4 regions of the Pantoea sp. C2G6 genome follow, and region 2 is predicted to be linked to each of the others. Evidence: predicted binding sites of a transcription regulator. Region 2 holds the regulator's gene; each other region holds the start of a gene.
What was found. Region 2 encodes LexA, which represses DNA repair genes until DNA is damaged. Its sites were predicted from a motif close to TNCTGTATGTACATACAGNA; they were not measured.
Positions count from the first base shown of each region.

Region 1 (7,621 bases), on a different contig from region 2:
TTTAGTTACCTCTCCGTTCAGGGAGAGCAGGAACCCCTGATTAGCACTTATCAGTAACATTGATCGCGAAAGGATTAACACAGCGGTAATGAACTGGCTTTTTTTGATCTAAAACAACACGACCACCCCCTACTCCTGTCAGTTTATGTAAACCGTTGCCGCAGGCCCTTATTGAAGTGGAGAAGTTCAATGATTGGTAAAACAGGATTAACAGCAGGGGTGATTATCTGGCTGGTCTATGTTGCCTGGATTATTCACTACTATTCAGACACCTTTATGGTGTTCTCCCGCTAAGTAAACAGGACCTTCGGGTCCTTTTTTTTGCCCGCCGCATTAGCCTGTGAGCCGATAATCCGCTACTATCGGCTCATTATGTGAGCCGAATACGCACCATTATTCGGCTCATCTCTCTTTCTGTGAGCCGAATATGTATATCGACTGGATCTGGCAACAGGCTGGCTGGCCTGATTTTCACTGGCAGGAGGCGGCACTTCTGCCGCGCCTGCGGCATTTACAACAGCAGCGAGGTCTGCTGCTGGGGCGCGCCAGCCTGCAAAGCGATGATGAGGCGCGGACGCTTGATACCCTGCTCAGCAATATCCTCTCTTCATCAGCCATCGAAGAGGAGAGAGTCAACGTGCAGTCGGTGCGTTCATCGCTGGCGCGCCGGTTAGGCGTTACGGAAGATCAGCCCTATCCGGTGTCCGATCGCTCAGAAGGACTGGCCGCCATGATGCTTGATGCCATCAATAACCGCAGCCAGCCGCTGACGCTGGAGCGTCTGTATCAGTGGCACCGCTGGCTGTTCCCGGCGGATGAATGGACGGTGCAGCGCCTGAGCGTCGGTACGCTGCGCGGCAGCGAGCCGATGCAGGTGATTTCAGGGCGGATCGATCGGCCCACCGTGCACTTTGAAGCGCCGCCGCGCGCCGGGCTGGAATCGCAGCTGGCCGCTTTTATTGAGTGGTTCAACCGCAGCCAGCAGGATGTGATGCTCGACCCGCTGCTGCGCGCCGCCATCTGCCATCTGTGGTTTGTCACCCTGCACCCTTTTGATGATGGCAATGGCCGTATTACCCGCGCACTGACCGATCTGGCGCTGGCGCAGGCTGACAGTCAGAGCATCCGGCTCTATGCGATGTCGCCCGCCATCCTGGCGCAGCGTGCAGACTACTACCGCATTCTGGAGCAGACGCAAAAAGGCGGGCTCGACATCACCGGCTGGCTGGTGTGGTTTCTGGACAGACTGGATGAGAGCCTGCAACAGGCGATCAGCATCATCGATCGCACGCAGATCAAAGCGCGCTTCTGGCTGCGGCATCAGGGGACCGGGCTGAGTCAGGAGCAGATAAAAGTGCTTAACCGGCTGTTAGATGGCGGTGAGCAGGGATTCGAAGCGGGGATCAGCGCCAGCCAGTATCAGAAGGTGGCGAAAGTGAGTAAAGCCACCGCCACCCGCCATCTGGCTGACCTGGTGGAAAAAGGTTGTCTTTACCGGCTGGAAGGCGGCGGCAGAAGCACCCGGTATCAGGTAAACAGCGGGGAAGCGTAACCGCAATCGGTGGGCAACGGCGGAAGATACAGCAACGCCGGAAGGATCGCTTCCGGCGTCAGGTCAATCAGGCTGCTTTAACCGCACGGACTTTCTTCGCGGCAGGCTCTTCCGCCGGTTCATCGCTGCGATCTTCAGCGACGGCTTCAGGCTGCTGCTTCGCCGTGACCGCCGCTTCCGGCAGCTTGCTGGTGCGCAGAATATGCTGAACCGCCTCTTTCTGCTCAGCGATCAGCAGGCCCAGGGTTTCCGCCTGAGACTCCTCCAGCGCGGGTTGATGCTGTAACAGCCAGTCAGTGAAGGCTTCGGCCATATCGAGCATTTTGTCGTAGGCATCCGCCTCTTTCTTATTGGCAAACGTCATCTTCTCTTCACCCTTTCTGACTACTACAAATTTTGTTTCAACAGCCATCTTTTCGCCCTCAGGTACTGTGTATACATACAGTATATCATGCCGGTTATGCTTTGCCAGCAGAGATTGGAGTTTATCCATTCTGTGCGGAGTAACCTTATCCGGGCGCAGGCTTTTTTATTTTTCTGCTTCGTCGCGGGTGAGCGGATCAGACCAGCAGTTCTTCCAGAAAAGTCGCCAGCGCTTTACGCGGATCGTCCTCTTCCGAGACGATGACCTCGATCCCCCACTGTCCCAGCACCTCTTTTGCCACCGGGTTATTGCGATTGGTGAACAGGTACGATTTTGGCCGGGCAGTGGCCAGTCCGGTACGGCTCCACATTTTGGTCAGGCGATAAAACAGCAGACGAATGTTGAAATCGCTGATGCTGTAGCCGACAAACAGCACTGAATTGCCCATCACGTCATGGGTCAGTTTGATGTCGAGCGGCGAGTCGAAATAGAGGCGTTCAAAGTAGCTGCTCTCATCGAGCACGATAGAGGTGTCATCATCGAAGTCACCGTGCAGCTTGATGATATGGCGCTTGTCTTCCGTCAGCGAGACCAGATCGGCGGCGTTCGCCACTTTGTAATAGGGCACGCCATGCGCGTCGTGCGCCGCTTCCAGCCAGCGATCGTAGTTAGTGGTGTAGATACGCGAGAAGTTACCCTGGGTGATCATGGTATGAATTTCAGAGGTACGGACATCAATATCGGGGCGATGCCATTCACGATCCATCCAGCTGCGCAGCGGGCCCAGCGAGCCTTTTTTCTGTTTGTAATACTCCGCCAGCGAGAGATGCGTACCGTAGGTGTTGAAAATTTTCGGATCGTAGCCCAGCTCGTGAGCGAGATGGGCAATCAGTTCATGCCACTCAGGTAAGCCAAAATTGCGTGAAATCCCGGCTCCGGCAAACAGAATTAGTTTGCCGGAATCATAGGCGCGTTTAAGTTCAGGTTTCATGCCACTCCCCGTGCGGTCTTTAAAAAGGTGGCGAAGCGATCAAGCGCAATACGCCGCATCGAGATCTCGTTCTTGAGTTCACCCATCTCTGCGAATGTCTGCTCATACCCTTCCGGGATAAACACGCAATCCCACTGAAAACCGCGCGTACCGGCCGGTTTTGCCGCAATGGTGCCGCGCAGCTCACCTGAGAACTGGTACATTTTGCGACCATCACAGTAGCCGAGCACCGTTTTGGCTGTGACAGCCTGGCTGTCGAGCCCCTGCACCAGCGCGGTAAAGCGCTCGGCATCCAGCCGGTTCCAGAAGATACGGGTCAGCCCCGCGGGCAAACCGTTCAGGCCATCCAGATAAAGGCCGGTATGCTCCACAAACAGCGGCCGTCCAATCAGCGAAAAGGCTTTGGTCAGTTTGTCGCGCACCAGGTCAAGCTCGTTTTCAGTCTGAATCTCTTCGATGCGACGGGCGATAGGCAGTACTTCGACCCCTACGGGTTCAAGTATTTTGCGTACCTCCGCCAGTTTTTGCTCATTGGCAGAAAGGAATCTGATTTTCATGGGGCTTCCAGTTTAATGACTCCGCCACGTAGTGAGGTTTTAACGGCAACAGGCGGGCAGGATAAAGCACTAACGCTGGAGAGTGTAGTCCAATTCCGTCTTCAGCAGGCGGCCTGCGGATGGGAATAGCCCTGTCGTCGCTGACGTCAGCATGACATCGTAAAGGCCACAGCTGGATCGGGCGTTACAGTGCTGGCTCAGCCGCTTAACCTGCCCGCTCGCCCGACGACGGGCCGGGAGACAGGGACATTAACAAAACCCTGTCAGCGGATGATTATTCCATTTGGCGCGGGCTGAGCGTGGCTTTCTTTCTTACTGAACAGCAAACAATACCAGACACAATCAGTAGCAGCGTAATCAGGTGATAGCTTTTTAGCTCGTTGTCCAGGAAAACGATGCCCATAAGCCCTCCCGAAACCGGAATAAGATGGGTATAAATTTCACTGCGGGTCGTACCTATCATGGAAACCCCTTTATTCCAGAAGACGTATGAAAGCCAGGAAGGGAAGATAATCAGGTAGAGAATGCCAGCAATAACCGATGGCGAAACCGAATAGATCATACCCCGGTATTCCGGTGAAAAGGCGACGTGCAGACCGAACATGGGTACCAGAATCAGCGTGCCAGTCAGAGAGCTGAAAGCGACGAAGGAGGTATTTTTCACCGTGCTGTTTTTGAGGCGTAAAAACGCGCAGTAAAAAGCCCAGCTCAGCGCAGAAACTATGGTCAGGAGATCACCCCAGCCAAATGTCTGTAGAGAGTTGCTTCCGGCCGCACTGGAAAAAGCCAGATAGAGAACCCCTGCCGTGCTGGCTATAACCCCAATAATATTTCGTGAGGATATTTTTTCTCTGAAGATAAAATGGTTAATCAGCAGCACCAGGCATGGTGTGCTGGAGATATAGATAGCAGCATTCAGTGAGGTGGTGTACTGAAGCCCGATATATAAGGTTAATGGAAAACTCACCTGACCTAACAATGACAATAAGGTATTGATACCGATATTTTTTCGCATAGCCGGGAAATCAAGCCAAAACCGCCGCCAGTATAACGACAGCATCAGCAGGGTCGTCCCTCCCCAGCGGATAAGGCTCAGGCCGTAAGGATCGACATACTGAACCAGGATATGCCCGACAACATAATTACCGCCCCAGAAAATTGCTGCCAGAGCCAGCAGTAAATAGGCCACACATCACCTCTTTTTACATAAAAAGGCCCGGAGAAGGTCTCCGGGCTACTTGCCTGGTTTCTGGATAAGAGACTCTATAAGCAATGGGTACAGAGGAAAAAGAGGGTAGCATCGCTTATAACGGGTTAAACCATGTTCTTACCCGCAGGCCGGAAACAGAATAAGAGCGTTATGCGCGTTTTTATGTGATACATATCACGCAGTAGTGTCACTATTCTATCGACACCTGGTTTTATTCTGTCAACCCGATCTCATTAAGAAAAATGAAATGTATTAATATTGTTTGGTGAATGTGTTTTTTATGTTTACAGCCTCTTTGAGAGTTAAAGGATAAAGGCACGCTGATTATTTAACTTCATAATTAACAGAGTAAAAATATGCATTATTGCGCGGGAATATATTTACAATATCAATTAATTCTCAGGCGTAATAACCTACCCCTGTGAGGAGAATGTTGAAAAGAGCACCGCGATAATAACAGCAGCGGTGCCTTTGATAATGCGTTAAGAGACAAACTTACTGGCAAACCATCGAAGCCGTTATTTCAGTAACTTCCCCATTAAATCCCTGAACATCGGCACATCCCTGCTGAAGGAAAACAGGGGATTAATCGCCTTACGGGCAATCAGGCCATCCATGAAAGCAAACAGGACAATAGTGATTTCTTCAGGATTAATCTCCTGCCGGAACTCCCCTGCGGTTATGCCGTTCTCTATCATCCTGGCAAGACTCTGTCGCATGATCTTATCACTGCTGATAAACGCCTGTTGCAGCTCCAGGTTGCGGGCTGACTCAGCCATTATCTCAACCCAGAGGTGATGCGTCACCGGATAACCCACATCGCTGATACAGGACGCTACCTGCTCGCAAACACGATCAAAACAGGAGCCGCTATAGGGTTGTTCATGCGCTGCCAACGCTGAATGTTGCTCTTCCTGCACGATAGCCCGTATCAAGTCATCTTTGCTTTTGAAGTAGGTATACATTGCTCCCTGGCTGATACCGGCACGGGTGGAAATTTCGCGCACGCTGGTTGCACTAAAGCCCTTTTCTGCAAAACAGGCAGCGGCGGCGGTGATCAGCTTATGGTAAGTTTCAGTGTCCTTTAACATGACGGCCTTAAGTTATGGATCTCTACCGGAACTTTACCGCGCTTTAACGCCAGCGACCAGCCAGGCGACAACCGGTGTGGTTACGTCATCAGCGGCAACGCGCTGAGCAGGTTCTTCAGATTCAGCATATCCCAGGGTAGATGCTCAGCCACCGTAAGGCCAACCGCTTCTGTTTTAGCGGTCGTCTGATTAATCAGTCTGAGCACCTCCTCAATGGTCAACCTCCCTTCGGCTACGTCTCCGAAGTCATGCTCGCCTCTGCCTGGCCGGGCAAAAAGCACAGAACGGAACAACGTCGGGTCCAGAACATCCAGATCAAGATGGATAGCCAGATATTCGATGTTCTCCCGGGCAATCCATTCAGTAATCTCACTTGCGTCATTTTTCAACTGTTCGGGGGTTAAGGTAGCAATTTGATGGCTGGAGAGATAATCCGCTTCATAGGTGAGCGGGGAGTGAATGCCCGCTATCATCACCTTTGACGGGGAGAGTTTGTATGGTACATGTTCCACTAAATCCTGGTCTCCCTCCCCCATTAAGGCGCTAAGCACATGGGCATGCGCATCGGGATGCTGCGCGGCAGTTTGTACATCAGGATGAGCGTCAATCCAAAGCACGCCCAGCTTATCCCGGTATTTCTGCAACAGATGCGCAAAGGGCGCCAGAGAAACCAGACAGTCACCGCCTAACACCACCAGTGCGTCAGGATCATGACTGGCAATCAGTGCCCCGGCCTCCTTCAGCTGGCTGATAAGCTGAGGCTTACCGGTAATGCCCTCCACTTCCGTCAGCGGATCAGGGCCAGGCAAAGAGACGGGAACCTGCTCCACTGGCCCTGTTGCTTCCGGTGCGAGGAAGGAGAGCAGAAGAGAGCCGAGGTGATAAGGTGGGTTATCTCCGCCCTGCCACTGAGGGAATATAAGCCGAAGTGTTTTCATGGTCATTTGCTGCCTGTCAGAGTTGTGATAGAGCGGGATCTGCCCCTGTACGGTCCTGCTTCGCATACGCTAAAGCATAACCTGAATAATCAGAGCACCACCCATAATGAATGATCGTTCATTCATTATGGGTGGCATCGGTTACTGACGCAAGCGGGAGTGCCAGATAAAGGCCAATCGCGATTAATGAATGAAATTAATAAGCCCTAGCTAATTACCCTATCTAATCAAATAAATCATCCGACGCTATGCTGAGGCGACATAACCGCTGAAGGAGAGCGTCATGCAAAAAGTAAAACTCAACAATGGGATTGAAATGCCCCTGCTGGGCTTCGGTGTCTACCAGATGACGGATAGCGCCGGATGCGAAAAAGCGGTGCTTGATGCGATTGAAACCGGCTATCGCCTGATCGATACCGCGGCCTCCTACCAGAATGAAACAGAAGTAGGCAACGCCCTGAAACAGAGTGGTATTGCCCGTGACGAACTGTTTATCACCACCAAACTCTGGTTGCAGGATGCGCACTACGAGGGCGCGAAAGCGCAGTTCGAACGATCGCTGAACCGGCTCCAGCTGGATTACGTTGATCTCTACCTGATCCACCAGCCCTACGGCGATGTTCACGGTGCCTGGCGTGCCATGGAGGAACTTCAGCAGGCCGGAAAAATTCGCGCCATTGGCGTCAGCAATTTCCAGCCTGACAGAGTGGCCGATCTGCTTGCCTTTAATACCATCGCGCCGGCGGTGAACCAGATTGAAGTCAATCCCTTTAACCAGCAGCTGCACGCCGCGCCGTGGCTGCAAAGCCGGGGCATCCAGCCGGAAGCGTGGGCGCCGTTTGCTGAGGGCAGACAGGGTCTGTTTGAGCATCCGGTGTTAACGACGATCGGCCTCAGATACGGCAAAAGCGTGGGTCA
Region 1 covers NZ_JBGMNJ010000004.1:232,796-240,416, forward strand. Annotated here, with positions in the region: gene ACCW71_RS08490 (Fic family protein) at 428-1,552, shown strand; gene ACCW71_RS08495 (YebG family protein) at 1,620-1,964, opposite strand; gene ACCW71_RS08500 (SIR2 family protein) at 2,113-2,907, opposite strand; gene ACCW71_RS08505 (non-canonical purine NTP pyrophosphatase) at 2,904-3,464, opposite strand; gene ACCW71_RS08510 (DMT family transporter) at 3,739-4,653, opposite strand; gene ACCW71_RS08515 (TetR/AcrR family transcriptional regulator) at 5,193-5,765, opposite strand; gene ACCW71_RS08520 (arginase family protein) at 5,846-6,709, opposite strand; gene ACCW71_RS08525 (aldo/keto reductase) at 6,987-7,621, shown strand, end outside.
Region 1: a site for LexA is predicted at 1,980-1,999, ahead of ACCW71_RS08495 (YebG family protein). Genes of this name have one in related genera too.

Region 2 (7,621 bases):
GCGATCACCGCCAGCACCAGCCACGGCAACACTTTGATAACAAGTGCAAAGAGTCCCCCGACAAACATCACCAGGGTCGCCACCACCAGAGCTGCCAGCACGCCCAGCAGCGAGACGCCGGTCAGCAACAGCATCATAAAAAAGCCTAATACGAATAAAATTTCCACTTCAGCGCTCCTGATTAACATCGACTGCCACGATCATTACAAAATGCGCGCCAGCTTTTATATAGATGATTTTAAAGGAATTTTCTGACAGACCGCAGCTAAGCACTGGTGAAAAACACCAGGAAGTGGCGTAAAAAAAACCAGCCCTTAAGGCTGGTTGTGAGGGGTTCAGGCTTCCTGGGGGATTTTATCGGCCACCAGCGCCAGCGCCGCTTCCAGCACCCGGACATCGGCCCCGGGCTTATGGGCATTTTCACTCAGGTGGCGTCGCCACTGACGCGCGCCCGGGATCCCCTGGAACAGCCCCAGCATATGGCGCGTAACGTGTCCCAGATAGGTGCCCTTCGCCAGCTCCGCTTCGATATAGGGATACATGGCGCGCACCACCGCGACCGGATCGGCAACCGGATGCTGGCGACCAAACAGCTGCTGATCGACCTGCGCCAGAATGCCAGGGTTCTGATAGGCCTCACGCCCCATCATCACGCCGTCAAGATGTTGCAGATGGGTCTTTGCCTCTTCCAGCGTTTTGACACCGCCATTGAGCGCGAGCGTCAGATGCGGGAAGTCACGTTTCAGCTGATAGACCCGGGGATAATCCAGCGGGGGAATCTCGCGGTTCTCTTTCGGGCTAAGACCCGAGAGCCAGGCTTTGCGGGCATGGATAATAAAGGTCTCGCATTCACCGCGCCCGGCGACCGTGCCGATAAAATCGGTCAGGAACTGATAACTGTCCAGCTCATCAATGCCAATGCGGGTTTTTACCGTCACCGGAATCGACACCACATCGCGCATCGCTTTGATCGCATCCGCGACCAGATCCGCTTCAGCCATCAGGCAGGCCCCGAAGCGGCCATTCTGCACCCGGTCAGAGGGGCAGCCGACATTCAGGTTAATTTCATCGTAGCCGCGCTGCTCAGCCAGCTTTGCGCACTGCGCCAGCGCAGCCGGATCGCTGCCGCCGAGCTGCAACGCCACCGGATGCTCTGCCTCGCTGTACGCCAGGTAATCCCCTTTGCCATGAATAATCGCGCCGGTGGTTACCATTTCGGTATAGAGCAGGGTGTCGCCGGTCAGCTGACGGTGGAAATAACGACAGTGACGATCGGTCCAGTCGAGCATAGGGGCGATGGAGAAACGTTGCGAAGAGAAGTTAGCCATGAAGCGCAGGTAATCCGGTAAGTAAGAGTGATGGAATTCTGTGCAAGGATAACACAAGGGCGGGCGATAGTGCATCGCCCGCCCCTGAACAGCCGGTGGAGAAATTAGAAATTAAAGCCCAGCTGCACCATCGCGCCCCAGGTGTTGTTTGCCCCGACCGAACCGGCCAGATCCAGATGCACCGCCTTGTTAAACGGTGACAGGCCGAAACCGGCGGTCGCGACATTTTCATCATTCGAACGCATGTCAGCCCGATACCCCGCGCGCAGCTGCAACCAGTCAAGCACACGGTATTCGGCACCGACCGCCGCGTACTGGCTGCTCTCCTGGGTTTTGAAGCGTCTGGTTTCCGTCAGATCGACATCGCCGGTGACGGTAAACGGACCTTTATCCCAGGCGAGACCGGTGGTGACCAGTGGACGGATCTGGTAGGTGTCGCGGAAGCCGTTAACCTTTTTCGTTTGCAGATCGCGGGAGATCAGGTTCTGCCCGGTGACACCCAGCGTCCAGTTTTCCGCAAAGGTGGTCGCCAGACCGGCATCAACGTTAAAGCCGGTATGGGTGCTGCGATACTGGCTATTGTTGATGTCGCTCTTGTCGTAGTTGTAAATGCTGGCGGTGTAGTTATAGAGCCAGGTTTTCTGCACTTTCGGGGTCACACCCACCGACACCGGCTGACCAGCGATGGTGAACTCATGCGCCACCGCCACACCATAATCGGTGTTCAGTGCAGCCAGGCCATTCGCACTGGAGCGCAGGTTATTTTGATCGCCTGGACGGGGAAGCACGGTGCCGTTAGCGACGCCGCGCAGATAGTCAATATCGCTCTGCACCACATTGGCACGCACATGCGCCGTGCCGTAGGCTTTGGTGATAAAGGCGAATGGCAGCGTTTCGTTAGGGATGGTGACAGCCACTGCCGCACCGGCGCTGCCGTCCGCTTTATTTCCGCGTAAGTCGCTGAGCTGATTGGCCACATCGCCTGAAGCGGCACGTACTTCGGGATAGCCACGCAGATAATCGGCAAACGTCAGGTTGCCAAGCACGTTGCGATAGCGATCCACGGTATCCGTGATGTCATCCACTTTATCGATCAGATGATCTTTGTCGGTGACCTGAACACCGGCTGAAGGAAAAATAATACTGACGCTGTCGTCAGGTTTAGCCCGCGTCATCAGTGCCGGGTTAGCCAGCACCGCGGAGCCATAGAGAGAAGATGCGACGCCGGTGCCGCCCATGGCGTCATTGCGTGCATCATACCAGGTCCCTGCCGCCATGGCGGAAGAAGAGAGGAAAAGCGCGGTCGATACAGCGGGATAGATCAGCGCTGAACGTTGAGCGAATTTTTTCACCATTTGCCTGCCATCACCTGAGAAATTCACTGAGATAAGCCGTTGAAACATTCAACGACTGAATAGTTTGTTAGCCATATTGTGAACGTCAGCTAACGCTTTATTGCTGTGAACTCAAAGGAAACAGTGTCTTAATTCAAAGGATTGGATGTTTTCCAATCAAAAAAACGTTGTAATTGTTCAGACCAGGCGAAGGAAATAAGAATAAGACCAGACCTCGCTTAAGTCTTTCTGAACATTACTGCTTAACTCCGTGAGATGCAAAGCAAAATGGCGGTTAATTCCTCTTAAAGCCATCAGCCGATGGATCTGATTTGTCGTCAGATTCCGTATAAAAGAGCAGGCAAACGCCCTGATCGCTGTTTTTTCAGGCAAATAGTGCTGTTTTATCAGACAAAAACCAACCTCAGCAGCGGCAACCTTTGTGTGATAAAATAACATCACTTATCCAGCGGAGAATTTTCATGTCAAACATGACCTCACAGCAAATTATGACCCAGGCGGAAAAGCTGTGCCTGCAACGCGGTGTGCGTCTGACTTCGCAGCGTGCTGAGGTGTTACGCCTGATGGCCGAGCAGCCAGGCTCTATCAGCGCTTATGATCTGCTGGATCAGCTGCGGGTCAGTGAACCGCAGGCGAAACCGCCGACCGTCTATCGGGCGCTGGAGTTTCTGCTGGAGCAGGGTTTCATTCATCGGGTGGAGTCGAACAACAGCTACGTGATGTGTCACCATTTCGAGGCCCCGGCGCATACCTCGGTGATGCTGGTATGTGACCGCTGTGCAGCGGTTACCGAGAAACAGGCGCAGGGCGTAGAAAACATTATTGCGACGCTGGCGGGAGAAGCGCAGTTTGCCTTACGGCATAGCGTGATTGAGGCGCATGGCCTGTGTGTCAACTGTGCGGAAGTGGAAGCCTGTACTCAGCATGAAAGCTGCCAGCACGATCATCAGAGCGAAGGGAAAAAGCGCGGAAAAAAAGGGTAGCACACATCCCTGTGCTTTGCCGGCCGGGTAATGCCGGCGGGCAGGAATCCTCTGCTGAGGTTTACCAGCGGTGGTCTTTGTTCTGACCTTCCCAGTCCGTTACCTCACGCTCTGCATCTTCCTTCGCATAGCCGTAACGCTCCTGGATTTTACCGACCAGCTGATCGCGTTTCCCTTCGATGACCTGCATATCATCATCGGTCAGCTTGCCCCACTTCTCTTTCATTTTGCCTTTGAACTGTTTCCAGTTGCCGCTGGCTTCGTCTTTATTCATAGCAGACCTCCCATCCTCGGGTTTAATGTTTATTTCGCGACACAGCAAAATAACGCTATAAAGCGCTGGTTAACTGCGCCGTATAGAGTTAATTGTAGTCATGAAAACGAGGATGACGGAATAATACAGAATAATCCGTAGCCGCTGCGCTCAGCGCCCGCCCGCTCAGGCGTCAAACCAGCTGTTCTGAACCCAGTGCCTGCGCCAGATCAGCCACAGGGAGAGGCCACGCAGCGCGAGGAACACCGTAACCGCCAGCCATAACCCGTGGTTGCCCAGCAGCGGCAGACTCAGCAGCGTCAGAAAGTAGCCAGCCGCGGCCAGCACCATGCTGTTTCGCATCTCGCGCCCGCGGGTCGCGCCGATAAACATCCCATCCAGCAGATAACACCAGACGCCGATCAGCGGCATCACCACCTGCCAGAACAGGTAGCGGTCCGCAGTTTGCTGCAACGTCTCAAGCGAGGTCAGCAGCGTGACAATCTGCGGGCCAAAAAACGCATACACCAGCGAGAAAAAGAGCGCCACCACCACCGCCTGACGGCAGGCAGAGCGCCAGACGAGCCGCAGCTGGCTGCCATCTTTTGCGCCATGCGCTTCTCCCGCAAAGGCTTCCACCGCATAGGCAAAGCCATCCAGCGCATAGGCGGTAAAGGTGATAAACATCAGCAGCACCGCGTTAACCGCCACCACGTCCGGCCCGAGGCGCGCGCCCAGCACGGTCAGCGAGGCGAAACAGAGCTGGAGCAGCAAAGAACGCAGCATAATATCGCGGTTCAGCCGCAGCAGGCGCTGAACGTCGCCGCGCCAGCTCTGCTTCAGCATTGCCATGGTGATGCCGCGCAGTTTTAACACCCGCCAGACCATCACCGCACCGACGCCCAGCGTGATGTACTCCGCCAGCGCCGTGGCGGTAGCCGCGCCCGCCACACCCCAGTGCAGACCCATCACCAGCCAGAGGTCGAGAAGGATGTTGACCAGGTTACCCACCACCAGCAGGATGACCGGCGCGCGGGCGTATTGCACGCCCAGCAGCCAGCCGAGGATCACCAGGTTAGCCAGCGTAGCCGGCGCACTCAGCCAGCGGATCTGAATAAACAGCGCCGCCTGTTTCAGCACCTCAGGATCGCCGCCCACCAGATGGGTGGCCAGCTGAATAATGGGATAGCGCAGCGCGATAAACAGCAGCCCAGCCAGCAGCGCAATCAGCAGCGGCTGCGTCAGGGCACGGGCCAGCGCGGGCTTATTTCCAGCGCCAAACGCCTGTGCCGTGAGGCCAGTGGTGCTCATCCGCAGGAACAGCAGCAGCATGAAGAGAAAACTGGTGACAGTGGTCCCGACTGCAACCCCGCCAAGATAGACCGGGCTGTCGAGATGACCAATAACGGCGGTATCGACCACACCCAGCAGGGGAACGGTGATATTTGAAAGGATCATCGGCAGCGCGAGCCGCCAGAGGTTTTTATCGGTTGCCGTAATAAAGCGCATTCGCCGTTCCGTGCTCAGTGTCGCTGCGAAGAGGCAGCGACAAAATTAGGGCAGACAGAATAGCATCAGAGCAGGCGAATGCACGCGGGCATCAGAATCAGAGCCACTCGCCGTTGCGCACCACACCCACCGCCAGACCTTCTACCGTCAGCGACTGCGCGCGCGTGTCGACCACAATCGGGTCGAAGTCACTGTTTTCCGGCAGCAGATGCACGATAGCACCCTGCTTTTTCCAGCGTTTCACTGTTACTTCATCGTCGATGCGGGCAACCACAACCTGACCGTTGCGCACATCCTGGGTTTTATGCACCGCGAGCAGGTCGCCATCCATAATGCCAATATCTTTCATCGACATTCCACTGACGCGCAGCAGGAAGTCGGCTGAGGGCTTGAACAGACCCGGATCCACCTTGTAGTGGGTCTCGATATGCTCCTGCGCCATGATCGGTTCACCGGCAGCCACCCGGCCAATCAGCGGTAAGCCTTCAGAGGGCTCTTCTTCCATAAGCAGACGGATGCCGCGTGAAGCGCCAGAAACAATCTCAATCACCCCTTTACGCGCCAGCGCTTTAAGGTGCTCTTCTGCCGCGTTCGGCGAGCGGAAGCCCAGCTGCGCGGCGATTTCCGCACGTGTAGGCGGCATGCCCGTCGAAGAAATATGGTCGCGAATCAGGTCATAGACCTGCTGCTGCCTGCTGGTTAATGCTTTCATCCCGCCCCCTGGTTGTTTATACAGTCGCTGTGAGTATATACAGGTATTGGCGAAATGGAAACCGATTGTCAGGTAAAACGCGCTCCCAGCGCGGTTTTGGAAGGCTTATCGCAAATGTGTCCAGAGCAGCGCGATCCAGACAAACAGTGCCAGTATGATGCTGATCAGCACCGCCGCCGAGCCCATATCTTTTGCCCGGCCCGCCAGCGGATGATGCTCCTGGCCGATGCGGTCAACCACGGCTTCAATGGCGCTATTGAGGATTTCAACAATGACCACCAGCACCACCGCCCCTATCATCAGAATGCGGGAGACCACATCCACATCCAGCCAGCAGGCCACGACAATGGCGACCAGCGCGGCCAGCGCCTCCTGGCGAAACGCCGCTTCATGTTGCCAGGCGGCACGCAGCCCCTGCCATGAGTAACCTGCGGCTTTCACGATTCTTATAAGACCGGTGGCATTATTTGCCATGATGTGGGAACCCTTTCTTCGGATTGACGTCAATGTCTGGGCTGCGTGCAATTGGCACCACCACAGATCTTCGCTGCGCTTTCTGGTATGCTTGCGGCGCTTTGCTAACAAGAGGCTTCATGTTGTCTATGTCAGGTTGGCGTAAACTCTATTACAAACTGCTTAATTTACCACTGTCGTTTTTGGTAAAAAGTAAGGCCATTCCGGCCGATCCCGTTTCTGAACATGGTCTGGATCCGACCCGACCTATTATGTACGTTCTGCCTTATGATTCGAAGGCTGACTTACTGACTTTACGCGCGCAGTGTCTGCGGCACCATCTGCCCGACCCGCTCTCTCCACTGGAGATTGATGGCTCACTGCTGCCGCGCCACGTTTTTATCCACGATGGCCCGCGTGTCTTCCCCTATTTTGTGCCCAGCGTGGAGTCGGTGAAGATCTTTCACGATTACCTCGACCTGCACCGCAATAATCCCGAGCTGGATATTCAGATGCTGCCGGTCACGGTGATGTTTGGCCGCGCGCCAGGCCGTGAGGTTCAGGGCGAGCCAACGCCTCACCTGCGCGTGCTGAACGGCGTACAGAAGTTCTTTGCGGTGATCTGGCACGGACGCGACAGCTTTGTCCGCTTCTCGCCAACGGTGTCACTGCGCCGGATGGCGACCGAACATGGCACCGATCAGTCGATCGCCCAGAAACTGGCGCGTGTGGCGCGTATTCACTTTGCCCGCCAGCGGCTGGCGGCGGTGGGTCCGCGCTTACCGGCGCGTCAGGATCTCTTTAATCGCCTGCTGCAATCCAAAGCGATTGAAAAGGCGGTGGAAGATGAGGCCCGCAGCAAAAAAATCTCCCATGAGAAAGCGCAGCAGAACGCGGTGGATATGATGGAAGAGATCGCCGCCAATTTCTCCTATGAAGCGATTCGCGTCACCGACCGCGTAATGGGCTGGCTCTGGAGTCGTCTCTATCAGGGCATCAACGTTAACGGCGGCGAGAAGGTGCGCCAG
Region 2 covers NZ_JBGMNJ010000013.1:30,615-38,235, reverse strand. Annotated here, with positions in the region: gene pspG (envelope stress response protein PspG) at 1-167, opposite strand, end outside; gene dusA (tRNA dihydrouridine(20/20a) synthase DusA) at 336-1,328, opposite strand; gene ACCW71_RS15975 (conjugal transfer protein TraF) at 1,433-2,683, opposite strand; gene ACCW71_RS15970 (hypothetical protein) at 2,861-3,121, opposite strand; gene zur (zinc uptake transcriptional repressor Zur) at 3,145-3,666, shown strand; gene ACCW71_RS15960 (CsbD family protein) at 3,728-3,940, opposite strand; gene dinF (MATE family efflux transporter DinF) at 4,106-5,428, opposite strand; gene lexA (transcriptional repressor LexA) at 5,526-6,140, opposite strand; gene ACCW71_RS15945 (diacylglycerol kinase) at 6,246-6,614, opposite strand; gene plsB (glycerol-3-phosphate 1-O-acyltransferase PlsB) at 6,743-7,621, shown strand, end outside.

Region 3 (7,621 bases), on a different contig from region 2:
ATGGCGGTAAGATGGCGGGCAGTGCTGACATTGAAATCCGGGTGCCTCACTTTGGCTATGCCGATCGCATCCAGGAGATCCACATTAAAGTGATCCACATCCTGATGCTGCTGATCGAAAAAGAGATGGTGAAGTAACAGCGTTGGCCTCCCGCCTGACGGGAGGCGTCCTGATTTAAGGCGGTGGCTATGTGCGAATTGCTCGGGATGAGCGCCAATGTTCCCACGGATATTTGTTTCAGCTTTACCGGACTGGTTCAGCGTGGCGGGGGAACCGGGCCTCACAAAGATGGCTGGGGTATTACCTTTTACGAAGATAAAGGCTGCCGTACCTTTAAAGATCCGCTGCCGAGCTTTAACTCACCGATTGCGCGGCTGGTGCAGGAGTATCCGATTAAATCCCATTCGGTGGTGGCGCATATCCGTCAGGCGAACCGGGGACAGGTGTCGCTGGAGAATACCCATCCCTTTACCCGCGAGCTGTGGGGCCGTAACTGGACCTATGCCCACAATGGTCAGCTCAAGGGGTATCGTCAGCTGGAGACCGGCACATTCCGGCCGGTGGGGGAGACCGACAGCGAAAAGGCGTTCTGCTGGATCCTGCATCAGCTGGCGACGCGCTACCCACGCACGCCGGGCAACTGGCCGGCGGTGTTTCGTTTCATCGGGGAGCTGGCCGGGACGCTGCGGCAGAAAGGGGTATTTAACATGCTGCTGTCAGATGGCCGCTATCTGATGGCCTTCTGCTCAACCAATCTGTTCTGGATCACCCGCCGTGCCCCCTTTGGCCGGGCGCAGCTGCTGGATCAGGATGTCGAGGTCGATTTCCAGCAGCACACCACGCCGCATGACGTGGTGACAGTGATTGCGACGCAGCCTCTGACGGCCAATGAAACCTGGCAGCGGATTGTGCCAGGCGAGTGGGCGTTATTCTGTCTTGGAGAGCGCCAGGAAGGAGCGTGACGCCGCTTCGGGATTGGTTAACACCGGTGCCGGGCTGCTGTTCATCACATACCTGCCGCTGGCGACATTCACCGTCGGCGGCTGGTGATATTTAGCAAAGTAAGCGTATCCCGGCTGCAACTGCTGCCAGAAACTGGCATCGCTGGAGTAGCGGTGGCGCTGCATGTTGCTGTCGGTCATGCGGAACGGGAAGATGCTGATGCTGACATCCTGCTGGCCGTTACGCAGCGCCGCGTTCACATAGGTAAAAATCTCATCCATATAGGCGTTGGTCATGGCATAGCAGCCAATCGACTTACAGTCGCCATGAATCATCAGGTAGTTGCCGCTGTAGCCCTGATTGCGGTCATACTGATTGGGAAAGCCGATATTGATCGCGCGATAAAAGCGGCTATCGGGCTTCAGCTGATTCAGCTTCACGTTATAAAAACCTTCCGGGCTTTTGAAATCGCCTTCACGACGTTTCGGGCCGAGGCCGCCAGAAAAGTTACAGATGCGGTAGGTATCCAGCAGACGATATTCGTTACCGATTTTGCCGTACAGCTCCAGCGTCCGCTCTTCCTTGAAGATCTGGATATAGACCGGGGTGCCGAGTAACTGCTTCTTTAATTCTTTGCTGACCGGTGCCGCCTGCTGCGCGGGTTCGGGTGTCATTGCCATGCTGAGGGCTGGCAGTAAAATCATCGCAAACAGGAGTGCGATTTTGCCCATGCTGTGTGTACCTTGAGGTGAAGAGAACATGACGCAAATTGTGCGTCTCTGCTTGCATTATCGGAACAGTCCGCTACCGCAGCGCAACATTAAACATTGTCTGTTTTTTTAGCAAGACGGTCGCCGCGAAATTAACGCTTTCCTCAACAGAATACGGCCAGATTTTTGTAAACTTTAATGGCATCTGCGACAGATATTGCAGTTACCTCTGCCAACTGTATACTTATCCAGTGCTGGAGGGGGTATGCGTAAAATCATTCATGTCGATATGGACTGTTTCTATGCCGCGGTGGAGATGCGTGATAATCCCCGATTGCGCGACATCCCGATCGCCATTGGCGGCAGCCGCGAACGGCGCGGGGTGATCAGTACCGCCAACTATCCGGCACGTAAATTTGGCGTGCGCAGCGCGATGCCGACCGGTATGGCGCTGAAGTTATGCCCCCATCTGCGCCTGCTGCCAGGACGCTTTGACGCCTATAAAGAAGCCTCGGCGCAGATCCGCGAAATCTTTACCCGTTACACCCCGCTGATTGAACCGCTCTCACTGGATGAAGCCTATCTGGATGTCACCGACAGCCCGCACTGCCACGGCTCCGCCACACTGATAGCCAGGGAGATCCGCGCCACTATCTACCGGGAAACCCGGCTCACCGCCTCGGCCGGTATCGCCCCGATTAAGTTTCTGGCTAAGATCGCCTCCGATTTAAACAAGCCCGACGGGCAGTTCGTGATCACTCCGCCAGAAATGGCCGGCTTTCTGCTGACCCTGCCGCTGGCGAAGATCCCAGGCGTCGGTAAGGTGTCGGCAAAGAAGCTGGAAGAGATGGGGCTGATAACCTGCGGTGACGTGCAGCAGGCGGATTTAGCCCAGTTGCTGAAGCGCTTTGGCAAGTTTGGCCGGGTGCTGTGGGAGCGCAGTCACGGCATTGATGAACGCGGCGTAATCGTCGAGCGGGAACGCAAATCGCTGGGGGTGGAGCGCACGCTGGCGGAGGATATTAGTGACTGGGATGCCTGCCTGGAGATTATCGATTTTCTCTATGAGGAACTCGATCGCCGCCTGACGCAGATCCGGCCCGACAAACAGGTGGCGCGTCAGGGGGTCAAACTGAAGTTCAGCGATTTCCAGCAGACTACTCAGGAGCACATCTGGCCGGTGCTGAACAAAGAGGACATGATTGCTATCGCCCGCAAAACCTGGGATGAGCGTCGCGCCGGGCGCGGCGTGCGGCTGGTGGGATTGCACGTCACGATGGTCGATCCCCAGCTTGAGCGGCAGTTACTGCTGGGACTGTAGTGCGGTTACAGGGTCAGCCTCACCGAACGGCGAGGCGGTGGGGCGGAAGCGGGCTTTACGGCCCGCGCCGCAACCTGACGCGTGATTACTTCTGATATTTCGCCGCGAGCGTGGCAAACCAGGGGGCCACGAAATCTTCATTGCCGCCCCAGCCGGGAACGATCTTATTCAGCGACGCGACGTTGACCGCCCCTGGCTGGCTGTTAAGCTGCTGCTGCGAGATTGACGCCGCTTTAAACTGGTAGCTGGCGGGGGTCTCTTCCCCGGCGATTTTCTTCGCCACCAGACGCATATTCACCGCGCCGATAGTTTTCGGGTCCACCGCTACCGTCTGCACCCACGGGCTGTTTTTCTCACGCATCAGTTGTAGATCCTGGTTGGAGACATCGATGCTGTAGAGTTTAATTTCGGTGCGTCCGTTCTCCTGGAGCGCTTTGTAAGCGCCCTGGCTGAAGGCGTCCCACGCTCCCCAGATGGCATCGATTTTCCCTTTCGGGTACTTCGCCAGAATCGCACCAATCTTGTTGGCGGTATCACCCTGAACGTCGCTGGAGACCGCGCCAATCGACTCCAGCTGATGAATGCCCGGATTCTCTTTCAGCAGTTTTTCATACACCACCTGACGGCGCTCCATCGGCGGGAAGCCGGCAACCCACAGCTTGACGATGTTCGCCTTGCCATGAAAATCGCTGATGAGCTGGCCCAGCGACAGCTGCGCCAGTGAAGCGTCATCCTGCGCGGTAACGGTGACGCCCGGCACTGGCGTGTCAACTGGGGTATCAAACACCGACAGTTTAATGCCCGCGTCGGCGATGCGCTTGACCAGATCGCTGGCGTAGGGCGCTTTACCGTGCGACAGCACGATGCCGTCATACTTCTGGCTGATCGCCTGATTCACGAAATCCTGGAAGCGCGCGTCGTCGCCGTTGCTCAGAAAGGTGCTGACCTTAAAGCCGAGCTGGCGACCCTGCTGAATCGCCCCGGCGACAAACTGGGTGGTGTTGTCATCGGAGCCGAGGTTGCGGATCACCGCGATGCGGATCGGCCCGCTGTGACTGGCGATAGCCGCGGGCACCGGGGTTACCGTTTCAGCGAAGGCGGCGCTGGCGTTCAGCAGGCTCAGCGCCAGCAGCGAAAGGGTTATTTTTTGCATGGTGATTAACTCCGGTAAGCGCGCCTCAGCGGCGCTGGATATAGGTTATTGCCAGTGCCAAAGCCAGCACCAGTCCTTTAATAATGTCCATCGCGTAATAGGGAACCGAGAGCATCACCAGGCCGTTCTGCAACACGCCAAGGATCACCGCGCCGATCAGCGTTCCCAGCGCGTTGGGTTTGCCTGAGCCCGCCAGCGAGAAGCCGATCCACGCGGCGGCCACCGCATCCATCAGGTAGCCCCCTCCGGCGTTAACCTGCGAGGAACCGATGCGTGAGGCGAGCAGAATGCCGCCCAGACCGGCCAGCAGTGAGGCGATGACGTAAGCCAGCACCCGATAGCGGGTGGTGCGGATGCCGGAAAGGCGCGCCGCTTCAGGATTACCGCCCAGCGCATACATCCGGCGGCCATGTTTGGTCAGCGACAGCGCCAGCTGTGCCACCACGGTAACCACCAGCATAATAATGACGATGGTCGGGACCTGACCCAGCAGGCTGAAGGCAGGCGGAATGGTGCCTTCCGCCATATCGCCGCTCGGCAGCACCATGTTGGTGGTGATCGATCCGCCAAAGCTGTAGGTCATCGCCACGCCCTGAATCACAAACAGCGTCGCCAGCGTCGCCAGCATGTCGGGTATACGCAGGATCACAATCAGGAAGGCGTTAAACAGCCCGACCAGGGTGCAGAGCGCCAGGGTGATCAGGATCGCGCTGGTGGTGCCGAAGCCGTACCAGACAAACAGCGAGATCACCAGCGCGTTGGCCAGCGAGGCGGTCGAGCCGACCGAGAGATCAAAACCGCCCACCGTCAGCGAGATCGAGACGCCGATCGCTATCACCGTCACAATCGCAATCGAGCGCAGGATATTGATGATGTTATTGGGTTCAAGGAAGCTGTCAGAGGCGAGGCCAAAAGCGGCGATCAGGATCACCACCGTCAGCAACATGCCCCATTTATAGAGAAAGTCGAACAGCTGGTGACGCCACGGTGACGCTGGCAGGTTCAGGCGGGTTTCTTTGCTGCTCACGCAGGGGTTCCTCCGGTGGAATAGAGCAAAAGCGTCTCTTCGGTAACGTCGCGTGCAGCCAGTTCAGCCACAATGCGTCCATCCCAGAGCACACAAATCCGGTCGCACAGACCGACCAGTTCAGAAAATTCACCCGACGCATAGATAATGCCTTTGCCTTCCCGCGCCAGGCTGTCGATCAGAGTAAAGAGTTCGGTTTTGGCCTTAATATCAACGCCTTTGGTCGGCTCATCGAAAATCAGTACGTCGGCGTTGTTGCGCAGCCATTTACCGATCGCCACCTTCTGCTGATTGCCGCCGGAGAGACGGCGCAGCGGCTGTGCCGGACCGGTGGTGCGCACCTTGAGCCGCTGAATGACCTGCTCCGCCCAGCGCCAGGCCTGGCGATGACCAAACAGGCTCCAGCGCGAAAAAGTGTCGTCCGCGCTGACGCTGAGGTTCATCGCCACCGACTCATCAATAAAGATCCCCTCTTTGCGCCGCTCTTCCGGCACCAGCGCCATGCGGCGGCTGACGGAGTCGTGCGGGGAACGGGGCCGCCACGGCTGACCATGCAGCTCCCCCCGGCTGACGCGGCTTTTGCTGGCACCAAACAGCGCCTTGCAGAGTTCGGTTTTACCGGCACCGGCCAGACCCGCAATCCCCAGTATTTCGCCTTTGTGCAGCCGCAGCGAGATAGCCTGTAGCCGCTGTTCATCGTGCAGATCCTCTACTGACAGCAGCACCGCGCCGGATGTGGGCGCGCGCCGGGCCGGGAAAATATCGGTGAGCTGATGGCCCAGCATCTTCTCCACGATCTGCTCGCCGCTCAGCGCCGCCATCGGGGCGCTCTCAATCAGCCGGCCATCGCGCAGCACCGTCAGACGATCGCAGATCGCTTTCAGTTCATGAATGCGGTGAGAGATAAACACCACGCCGATGCCGCTGGCCCGCAGGCGACGCACCACGGCAAACAGCCGTTCACTTTCATGCTGGTCGAGCGGGGCGGTGGGTTCATCCAGAATCAGAAAGCGGCAGCGATGCGACAGCGCCCGTGCCAGCAGGATTTGCTGCTTTTCCGCCAGGGTGCAGTGCCCGGCCAGCCGGTTGACGTCGAGCGTCACCTCAAGCTGCGCCAGCAGGGCACGCGCCTGACGACGGATCCCGCCCCAGCGATAGCGGTGGCCGGGCTCAGCCAGCTGATCCAGCAGGATGTTTTCCGCCACGCTGAGCTGCGGCACCAGCGCCACATCGACCTCCTGCTGCACCAGATGAATACCCAGCTGTTTAGCATCGCGCGGGGTGCGAATGGAAACCGGCTGACCGTCCAGCCGGATCTCGCCGCTGTAGTGGCTGTGCGCACCGGACAGGATCGCCATCAGCGTGGATTTACCCGCCCCGTTAGCGCCGGTCAGCGCGTGGACAGAATGGCCTTCACTGGTGAAATCCACCGACGACAGCGCGGCAAATCCGCCAAACGCGATGGAGATGTTACGCATCTCAAGGCGATTTATCCCAGGCATCTCATTACTCTCGTGAAGGATCGCTGGCCGCATTTTTTCCTGAACTTTCAGGCGCGGCAACAGCCGAAAGCGCATAAGCTAGCACGAAATCTTATTAGCCATCCAGACATCTGGACATAATGGTGGCTACTGCCAGCGAAGCGCGGAGAGGTGGCGGAATAGCAGGGTAACGGGCGGAAAAGGCAGCGAATTATGCTGGTGATAATGGGCAGGCATAAAAAAACCAGGCCGGGGCCTGGTTCGGTTTTTGCAGCGGAATTACTTTTCTGGCACCGCATTCAGCAGGGTGGTCAGCAGTTTCCAGTAAAGGCCAACGCTTTCGATATGTACCTGCTCATCGGGCGAGTGGGGACCAGTGATGGTCGGTCCGATCGACACCATGTCCATATCCGGGTAAGGCTTCTTAAACAGACCGCACTCCAGACCGGCGTGGATCACCTGAATGTTCGGCGTTTTGTCGAACAGGGCGATATAGGTCTGACGGGTCAGCGCCATGATCGGCGAGTCCGCGTCTGGCTGCCAGCCTGGGTAGCCACCTTTCGCTTTGGTCTGCGCGCCCGCCAGCTGGCCGAGCGAGGTCAGCATCTGCACCACATAATCGCGGCCGGTGTCGATCAGCGAACGGATCAGGCAGTTGATTTCCGCTTTGTCCGCGTCCATCGTCACCACGCCGATATTCAGCGAGGTCTCAACCACGCCTTTGGCGACGTCTGAATTGCGGATCACGCCGTTTGGCGTGCTGTTGAGCAGATTCAGGAAGCGATCGCGGCTGTCAGCGCTCAGCGCCTCACCCTGATGCGCCAGCGGCTCAGTGACCAGCGCGATGTTGGGCTCTTTGACGCCATGCTCATTTTTAATCGCACTCAGGAAATGCGCCGCGGCCGACTTCAGCGCATCCGCTTTGTGGCTGTCGACGGCCACGGTGGCGAAGGCTTCACGCGGGATGGCGTTACGCAGCGTGCCGCC
Region 3 covers NZ_JBGMNJ010000006.1:208,438-216,058, reverse strand. Annotated here, with positions in the region: gene lpcA (D-sedoheptulose 7-phosphate isomerase) at 1-137, shown strand, start outside; gene ACCW71_RS10950 (class II glutamine amidotransferase) at 189-962, shown strand; gene dpaA (peptidoglycan meso-diaminopimelic acid protein amidase) at 927-1,673, opposite strand; gene dinB (DNA polymerase IV) at 1,918-2,973, shown strand; gene ACCW71_RS10935 (sugar ABC transporter substrate-binding protein) at 3,059-4,126, opposite strand; gene ACCW71_RS10930 (ABC transporter permease) at 4,152-5,153, opposite strand; gene ACCW71_RS10925 (sugar ABC transporter ATP-binding protein) at 5,150-6,655, opposite strand; gene pepD (beta-Ala-His dipeptidase) at 6,914-7,621, opposite strand, start outside.
Region 3: a site for LexA is predicted at 1,887-1,906, ahead of dinB (DNA polymerase IV). Genes of this name have one in related genera too.

Region 4 (7,621 bases), on a different contig from region 2:
TGTGCCCTGCTCTGCCGACCGTATCAGTCTGTCACGTTCAGACGCCGTCAAAACAGTCGGGCAACAGGAATATCGCTCAGGCGCGTCGTATACGCAGGTGACAGCATGTCGCGCTTCATCGCCCATTCTTTGTTGATCCCCTGCCCGGCAAACCAGAGCTTTCCCCTGCCGCTCTGGTTAAGGGTGTCAACCAGCTGCATCAGCACTTCGCTGCCGCGCCGCGGCTGATACGCATCAAACAGATCGAGCTGGGCTACGCCGTGACTGAAAAAGTCCCCCAGCACGATACCCGCCTTCATATAGCGATGTCCCTCCATCCAGATATTATCGAGACACGCCACGGCGACACGGATTATATCGCGGGTATCGTGAGTCGGGATCAGCAACTGGCCGGTGGATTGATTGCCATAAAAGATTTCGCCCGCCGCATGGGGGCTGGTACGCACAAACACCCCGACCTGGCGGCAATATTGCTTCTCCCGCCGCAGCTTTTCGGCGGCGCGTTCCGCATAGGCGCAAATCGCCTCCCGCATCTGACCGTAGTCGGAGATGCGGCTGCCAAATGAACGTGAACAGATGATTTGCTGTTTCACCGGCGTCAGCAGCGCCAGCTCCAGGCAGGATTCGCCACGCAGCTCTCTGACGGTGCGCTCCAGCACCACGCTGAACTGCTTACGAATGGTATCAGGACGCTGATCGGCCAGATCTTTCGCCGTCATAATCCCCATGGCGTTAAGCCGCTGGCTGAGACGCCGACCCACACCCCAGACTTCAGCCACTTCAATCAGCCCCAGCAGCTTTTTTTGTCGCACCGGATCTGACAGGTCAACCACCCCACCGGTTTTACGCCATTTTTTCGCCGCAAAATTAGCGAGCTTGGCCAGCGTTTTGGTCTGCGCAATACCGACCCCTACCGTCAGGTGAGCCTCTTTGTGCACCCGCGCTTTGACCTGCTGACCAAAGCTCTCCAGCGCCATACAGTTTTCGACGCCGGTCAGATCCAGAAAGGCTTCGTCGATGGAGTAGATCTCCACCGACGGCGCCATCTCTTCCAGAATCGTCATCACCCGGTGGCTCATATCGGCGTAAAGCGCATAGTTCGAGCTGAAGACCTGCACGGCATGGCGTGTCAGTTCCTCGCGCATTTTAAAATAGGGCGCGCCCATTTTAATGCCGATCGCTTTCGCCTCGGCGCTGCGCGCAATCACACAACCGTCGTTGTTCGACAGCACCACCACCGGCTTGCCTTTCAGATCGGGCCGGAAAACCGTTTCGCATGAAGCGTAAAAGCTGTTGACGTCAACCAGCGCGAACATAGTCAGTGGGTCGATTTAATTACAAAGGTCACTACGCCAAACACCTCCAGCGCATCTTCGGTCTGGATAGCGATCGGCTTGAATTTGGTGTTCATCGGCATCAGTTGCAGGCAGGGGTGAAGCTGAAGGCGCTTAACGGTGAACTCTCCTTCGACGGCGGCGACCACAATATCGCCATGCGCGGCGGTCAGGGAGCTGTCAACCACCAGCATGTCACCGTCATTTATCCCCGCCTCAATCATCGACTCGCCGCTGACCCGGACAAAATAGGTGGCGCTCGGACGCTGTACCATCAGCGCATTCAGATCGATGCGCTGCTCAACATAATCCTGAGCTGGCGAGGGAAATCCGCACGGCACACGTTCGATATAGAGGGGTAACGGCATAGCGGCGCGAAGGTCCGCTGGTTTAATGAATTCCATCTTTTCACTCCTTCTGGTTATTACTGTATATAAACACAGTAATATTGAATTACCCGTTTAATCAAGCGCAACGGAAAAGGTTTAAGCGAAGGGGTTGATGGCTATGTACTTTTTTTTCAGCGCTTTTTTGCCGCTGGCGTCATATTCAGCAGAAAGCGGTTATTTGTGCCGCAGCCACAGATTATTATCACCGGCGCGACAGAGTAACGGTCCTTATCGATCGGCCAGCTGATTGTTTTTACTTAAGGAAAATCTGACAACGGCTGTCGCGCCTCTGACAGGGTTTGAATATTGAACGCCGCATGGCTATTCTGCGATTTTTAATCATGGAGGTGACGATGACAGAGAACGATCGAATCAAACAGCTTGAAGCGGCCGTGCAGCAATTAACCGTCGAGACCACGGTATTAAAAGCGATACTCGGTCAGCAAATTGCGCTGAATAATCTCAACTACAAAGGGAAATTTGACGATGTGCTGGCGGCGCTGGCGAAAGAATATGCGGAACGCGGTCTGGAAGAGGGAAATAACCGGGCGATCCATGACGCCCTGCGTGAGTACATTAAATATGAACCGCCGGCAGCAGAATAACCAGGCCTCCGGCAGCGCCATGCTGCCGGGCTTTACCGGCGCGCTGCCACAGAAAGCCCCGCCCCGCCTTTCCAGCTGGCGGCCGCTCGTTACACCTCGCTGTCACTCTCCAGCGCATCCTGAATGGCGTCAGCCAGATTGGCGATTTCATTGGCGACCGCCTGTAAATCCCAGGCCGCTTTTGAGCCGGTGGCCCCGGTCGATGCGCTGACCGACTCTTTTGCCACGGCAAGCGCCGCAGCGACCGCCACTGAGCGTTTATGTTGTTCTGGCGTAATACCCGCAGGCGGAAGCGCGAAATAGTCGTTAACCATGATCCTTTCCTTGTAATGAATAAACGTGATGAGTAACTGCGATGAGTAAGGCGTCAACCTTAGTCTTCTGCACCGGGTGTGGGAAGTGAATTATGCCGTACGCCCGCTCAGACGGATAAGATTGCAGCAGACCGGTTAACGGAGGGGATTCTTTTACACCAAAACCTGTACAGCTTTTTATAACCGGCACCTGAAAAACGCTTTTTTACTCGCCAGATCGCTTTCAGAAAAACCGCACTGACGCGGTAAGGAAAACGCTGCGCAATCCGACAATAAAGTTAACTATCTGTATTTAATAATATAAACATCAATACCTCACCGCCCGCCTGTAAACATGCATCTGAGATACACCACCGACCAGACACATTTTGTCAAATTTCATTGTACAAGTTTCAATTTCTTGTATAACTTTGTCTCGTGATGTTAAATCACTTGTAACGAAAGGTGCTTTGCACCGCATCTGAAGGTGTTGTGGATTTCCACCTTCAGATGCATTTTTTTTGCGTCAACCGCTGACCGGACCTGAACCGACGCACTCTTCCCCCTATTTCTTATGAGGCCTGACATGCAAACAACATTGACTACAGAGTCTCAGATTTCTGAACATTTCATGAACTCTGGCAAAGCGCTTACCACTGAAAAAGCGGTCATTGCCGCGGTTCATGCCGAACTCGCCCATGCCAAAGCGCACGTCTCTGATAAGGACGTTGTGCTGGGCCTGATTCATCGCCTCGAAAGCGAGCGTGATGTGATTAAACAGGATATTTACCGACAGGCGCTGGAACATGTTTTGCAGAGCGCGTCGGCCAACAGTAACAGCTAAAAACCTGTGTCTGTCTGTAACGGAACGTAAATTCGCACGGATGCTTTTCCTTCCCGGAATCGGCCCCTTCAACGGGGCTTTTTTATTGGCCCGGCGTAACGCCATCAGCCCGCGGTTTAACGGTCCGCACGCCTCAGTTGCCGGACCAGATATATCTCTGCTATTCGCCTTTTTTACCGCTTAATCCCCCTTAAATTCAATTTAATCTCTCTCGTTCCGCTTTCATTCTGGGGTATCTGTGTCCAGGCTTTTCTGCATCAGGTGCAAACACAGACGAGGAAAATAACCATGTTTCATCATTCATCAAAAATGCAGTTCCCGGTTCGTGTAGAGAAGCCCGATCCCGAGTTTGCCATGCTGTTACAGCAAGCCATCGGCGGCGTCGAAGGTGAGATTCGCGTGGCGATGCAATACTTCTTCCAGGCCATGGGCGCGCGTGGCGATGCGCGGATTCGGGATCTGCTGATCTCCACCGCAACCGAAGAGCTGAGCCATATCGAAATGCTGGGCCACGCCGTGGCGCTGAACCTGGAAGGGGCACCGCTCTCTTACCAGGAGGCCTCGGCGAAAGATCCGGTGGTCAATGCGATTCTGGGCGGTATGAATCCGCGCCACATCCTCTCCTCCGGTCTGGCGGCGATGCCGGTGAACGCCAACGGCATGCCTTTCGATATGAGTCACATCTACGCTTCTGGCAACGTGGCGGCTGACATGCTGGCTAACGTTACCGCTGAAGCCACCGGTCGCGTTCTGGCTACCCGCCTCTACAACATGACCGAAGATAAAGGGATGAAGGATTTCCTGTCGTTCCTGATCGCCCGTGACACCATGCACCAGCAGCAGTGGCTGGCGGTGATCGAAGAGATGGGTGGCCTGAACGCTTCCCTGCCGATCCCGAACAGCTTCCCGCAGGAGCATGAGGCGCAGGAGCACTCCTATTACTGCCTGAACACCTCGCTGGATAAACCGCTACCGGAAGGTCGCTGGAGCAACGGCCCGGCTTACGACGGCCACGGCCAGTTCAGTGCGAAACAGCAGCCGGAGATGCTGGGTCAGGAGCCGGTGCTGGGTAACGCCCGTCCCGGTTCAGGCGCGCAGTCAGAGCAGATTGATGGCGTGACACCGCCGAAGCCTTGATTCATCCCGCACTACACCCCCGGTCAGGACCGCGCTTTGTGGCCCTGACCGGCCTGTTTTTAAGGAGGAATATTGATGTCATCCACTCAGCGTCCACAGCCCCCGTTCCCGGAGCAGCAGCAGAACTGGCCCGGCAGCACCACCGCGATGCAGCCTCAGCCCGATCACGGCGAAGAGAGTTACCAGGGGTCAGGCCGGCTGGCGGGTAAGAAAGCCATTATTACCGGCGGCGACTCCGGCATTGGCCGCGCGGTTGCCATCGCCTTTGCCCGTGAGGGTGCCGATGTACTGATCTCTTATCTTGATGAGCATGAAGATGCCCAGGATACCGCCCGGCTGGTGGAGGCGGCAGGTCAGAAGGCGCTGCTGGTTCCCGGCGACATCACCGACGCCGCCCACTGTGCTGCGATTGTTGAGCAAGCGGCAGAAGTGTTTGGTGAGATCCATATCGTGGTCAACAACGCGGCCTATCAGATGACGCGGGAATCGCTGGATGAGATCAGCGACGACGAGTTTGACCGGACGATGAAAACCAATATTTATGCGATGTTCCATATTACCAAAGCGGCCGTGCGGCATATGCCAGCAGGCGGCTCGATCATTAACACCGCGTCGATCAATGCTGACCAGCCGAAGCCGAAGCTGCTCGCCTACTCCGCCACCAAAGCCGCGATTATCAACTTCTCCGGCGGCCTGGCGGCCCTGCTGGCGGAGAAAGGCATCCGTGCCAACGCGGTCGCGCCCGGTCCCATCTGGACGCCGCTGATCCCCTCAACCATGCCGGTTGAGCAGGTGAAGAATTTTGGCAGTGAAGTGCCGATGCAGCGCGCCGGTCAGCCAGCCGAGCTGGCCGCAACCTATGTGATGCTGGCCAGCGATGAGGCCAGCTACATTTCGGGTGCCACCGTAGCCGTAACCGGTGGCGTGGCGATTATCTAACCCGCCGAACCCCCTGCGGTTTCCGCCGGGGGTTCGAGAATCGACCGCTGTGCAATCGCCCACTGATAGAGCTGCTCCCGCGCCAGATTCTTCATTTTCACCTCGCACATGATGTCGAAATCCTGAAACGACAAGGCCCAGTCATTCAGCGTCGGGTTGAAGAAGTAGTCGGAGTGCGTCCGCAGTTTGCTTTTACTCACGCCCAGCTGCTGCTGATCGGGCCAGCCCTGCTGCGGAATCATACCCTCCTGCGAAATCGAATAGTGCAGCACCGGCCGGACCCCACGCCATGAGTCGATCACCCTGGCGACGCGCGGGTCATCCGCCTGAATAAATTCCGCCTCTTTTACCCAGTGATGGTGAATATCCAGCACCACCGGACAGAGCGGCGCGGCCTGCAAGACATCATCCAGCGAACAGGAGATCTCATCATTCTCTACCGTCAGCATCAGACGTGCTGCCGGGCTGAGCCGCTGAAAAGATCGGCTGAAGCCGTCAAACCCCGCTTTGCCGTTCATATGGATATTGATTTTAAAATCCTGGAAGGTTTTGCCATAGCCCATCAGCACGGCGCAGAGCGTGTGATACTCCACATCCTCCAGCGCGCGGTTCACCACATCGGGGTTGTCCGAGGCCAGCACGGTATATTGCCCCGGATGGAAAGAGAGCCGGATATGCTGCGCCCGCGCCAGCTCACCACAGCGGGCGAACAGCGGATAGAGTTCCGGCAGAAATGCCGCAAACAGCGGCGCGGCCTCCGGCACCGTATAGAGCGGCAGCAGATCGCTGCCGATGCGCATCATGCGCAGTGGCTCCGGTAAGGTGGCCAGATGCTCAAGCGTCAGATAGAGATGATTGAGATTGGTGACGCTGATCTCATGGAGCAGCTGATAAGCTTCATCGTGCGATAAGCTCAGGAATCGTTTACGGGTGGTGGCGCGAAACGGGAAAAACTGTTTTCCTTCCCGGTTGAGATACTTACATGCAAAGCCTAATTTCATGTCTGCTCCTGATTTATGCTTATCAGAAGTGTAACAGGCCTCCGGCGACCAGCCAGTCGCGGGGCACAGCGCATCACCACAGGGAGAATCACTATGCAGGGTCACGCGATCCAGCGCATCGCTATCGAAGCGGCTGAACGGCAGCCCGCCGCAGAATGCAGCTATCCGTTCGGGCCGGCACATCAGGTTTATAAAGTGTGTGGAAAAGTGTTTTTACTGCTGACCGAACTGCGAGGCGTGCCGATTATCACCCTGAAATGCGACCCGCAGCAGGCGGAACTGCATCGGGTGATCTACCCCTCGATCACCGCCGGTTATCATATGAATAAACGCCACTGGATCAGCGTCTACCCTGGCGACGCGCTGACCCCAGGGCTGATTCAGCAACTGGTTGAGGAGGCTTACCGGCTGGTGGTGCGCGGCATCCCCGCCTCACGTCGCCCGGTCTGGGTCGGCTGAAACGAGCGGATGCCGCCGTCGGGATGACGCCGGTAATCAGCCGCCAGCAGCCTCCCTGCCATTAACCGGCTCGCGCACTCAGTGGTGCAGCATCTCCTCCACCACCTGCGGGTTGCTCAGCTGATAGGGATAATAGGTCGGCCAGTTATCCATCTCTGCCAGCAGCGCCGCCTGCGACTCATTACCCATAAAGATATGGAAATGGGCCGACTTGCGCGGTGCGATGGTGTGGTCGCTGAACTGCACATATTTCGGCGCTTTGCTGTCCGCCTCCTGACACTCAAACAGGTAACGCACCCCTTTTTTGCCTGAGCTATAGGTCAGGATTTTGTGGCCCGCGTAGCGATAATGACAGGCGCTGACCTGATCCCCGACGTGGAACTCCATTACCCCCTTTTCGATGCCGATGGTATTGACGTTGGTGGCGTAGCCTTTGCGGTAATAGGCTTTATATTGCGCGGCCGTTTTACGGTTATCCTGCTGCGCTTTCTTCTGCCAGACCGGGTCCAGCTCGCCACTTTGCAGCAGCGGATAGACCGACTGCCACAGCCCGTCCCAGTCGGAGAGCGGACGATCCTTCACCGCACTGTCGGCGAACACCCCTTCCGCCGCCTGCTGCT
Region 4 covers NZ_JBGMNJ010000001.1:566,835-574,455, reverse strand. Annotated here, with positions in the region: gene umuC (translesion error-prone DNA polymerase V subunit UmuC) at 48-1,316, opposite strand; gene umuD (translesion error-prone DNA polymerase V autoproteolytic subunit) at 1,319-1,738, opposite strand; gene ACCW71_RS02760 (hypothetical protein) at 2,041-2,328, shown strand; gene ACCW71_RS02755 (hypothetical protein) at 2,418-2,642, opposite strand; gene ACCW71_RS02750 (biofilm development regulator YmgB/AriR family protein) at 3,208-3,465, shown strand; gene ACCW71_RS02745 (manganese catalase family protein) at 3,754-4,602, shown strand; gene ACCW71_RS02740 (glucose 1-dehydrogenase) at 4,678-5,541, shown strand; gene ACCW71_RS02735 (UV damage endonuclease UvsE) at 5,538-6,542, opposite strand; gene ACCW71_RS02730 (MmcQ/YjbR family DNA-binding protein) at 6,636-7,001, shown strand; gene zinT (metal-binding protein ZinT) at 7,080-7,621, opposite strand, start outside.
Region 4: a site for LexA is predicted at 1,760-1,779, ahead of umuD (translesion error-prone DNA polymerase V autoproteolytic subunit). Genes of this name have one in related genera too.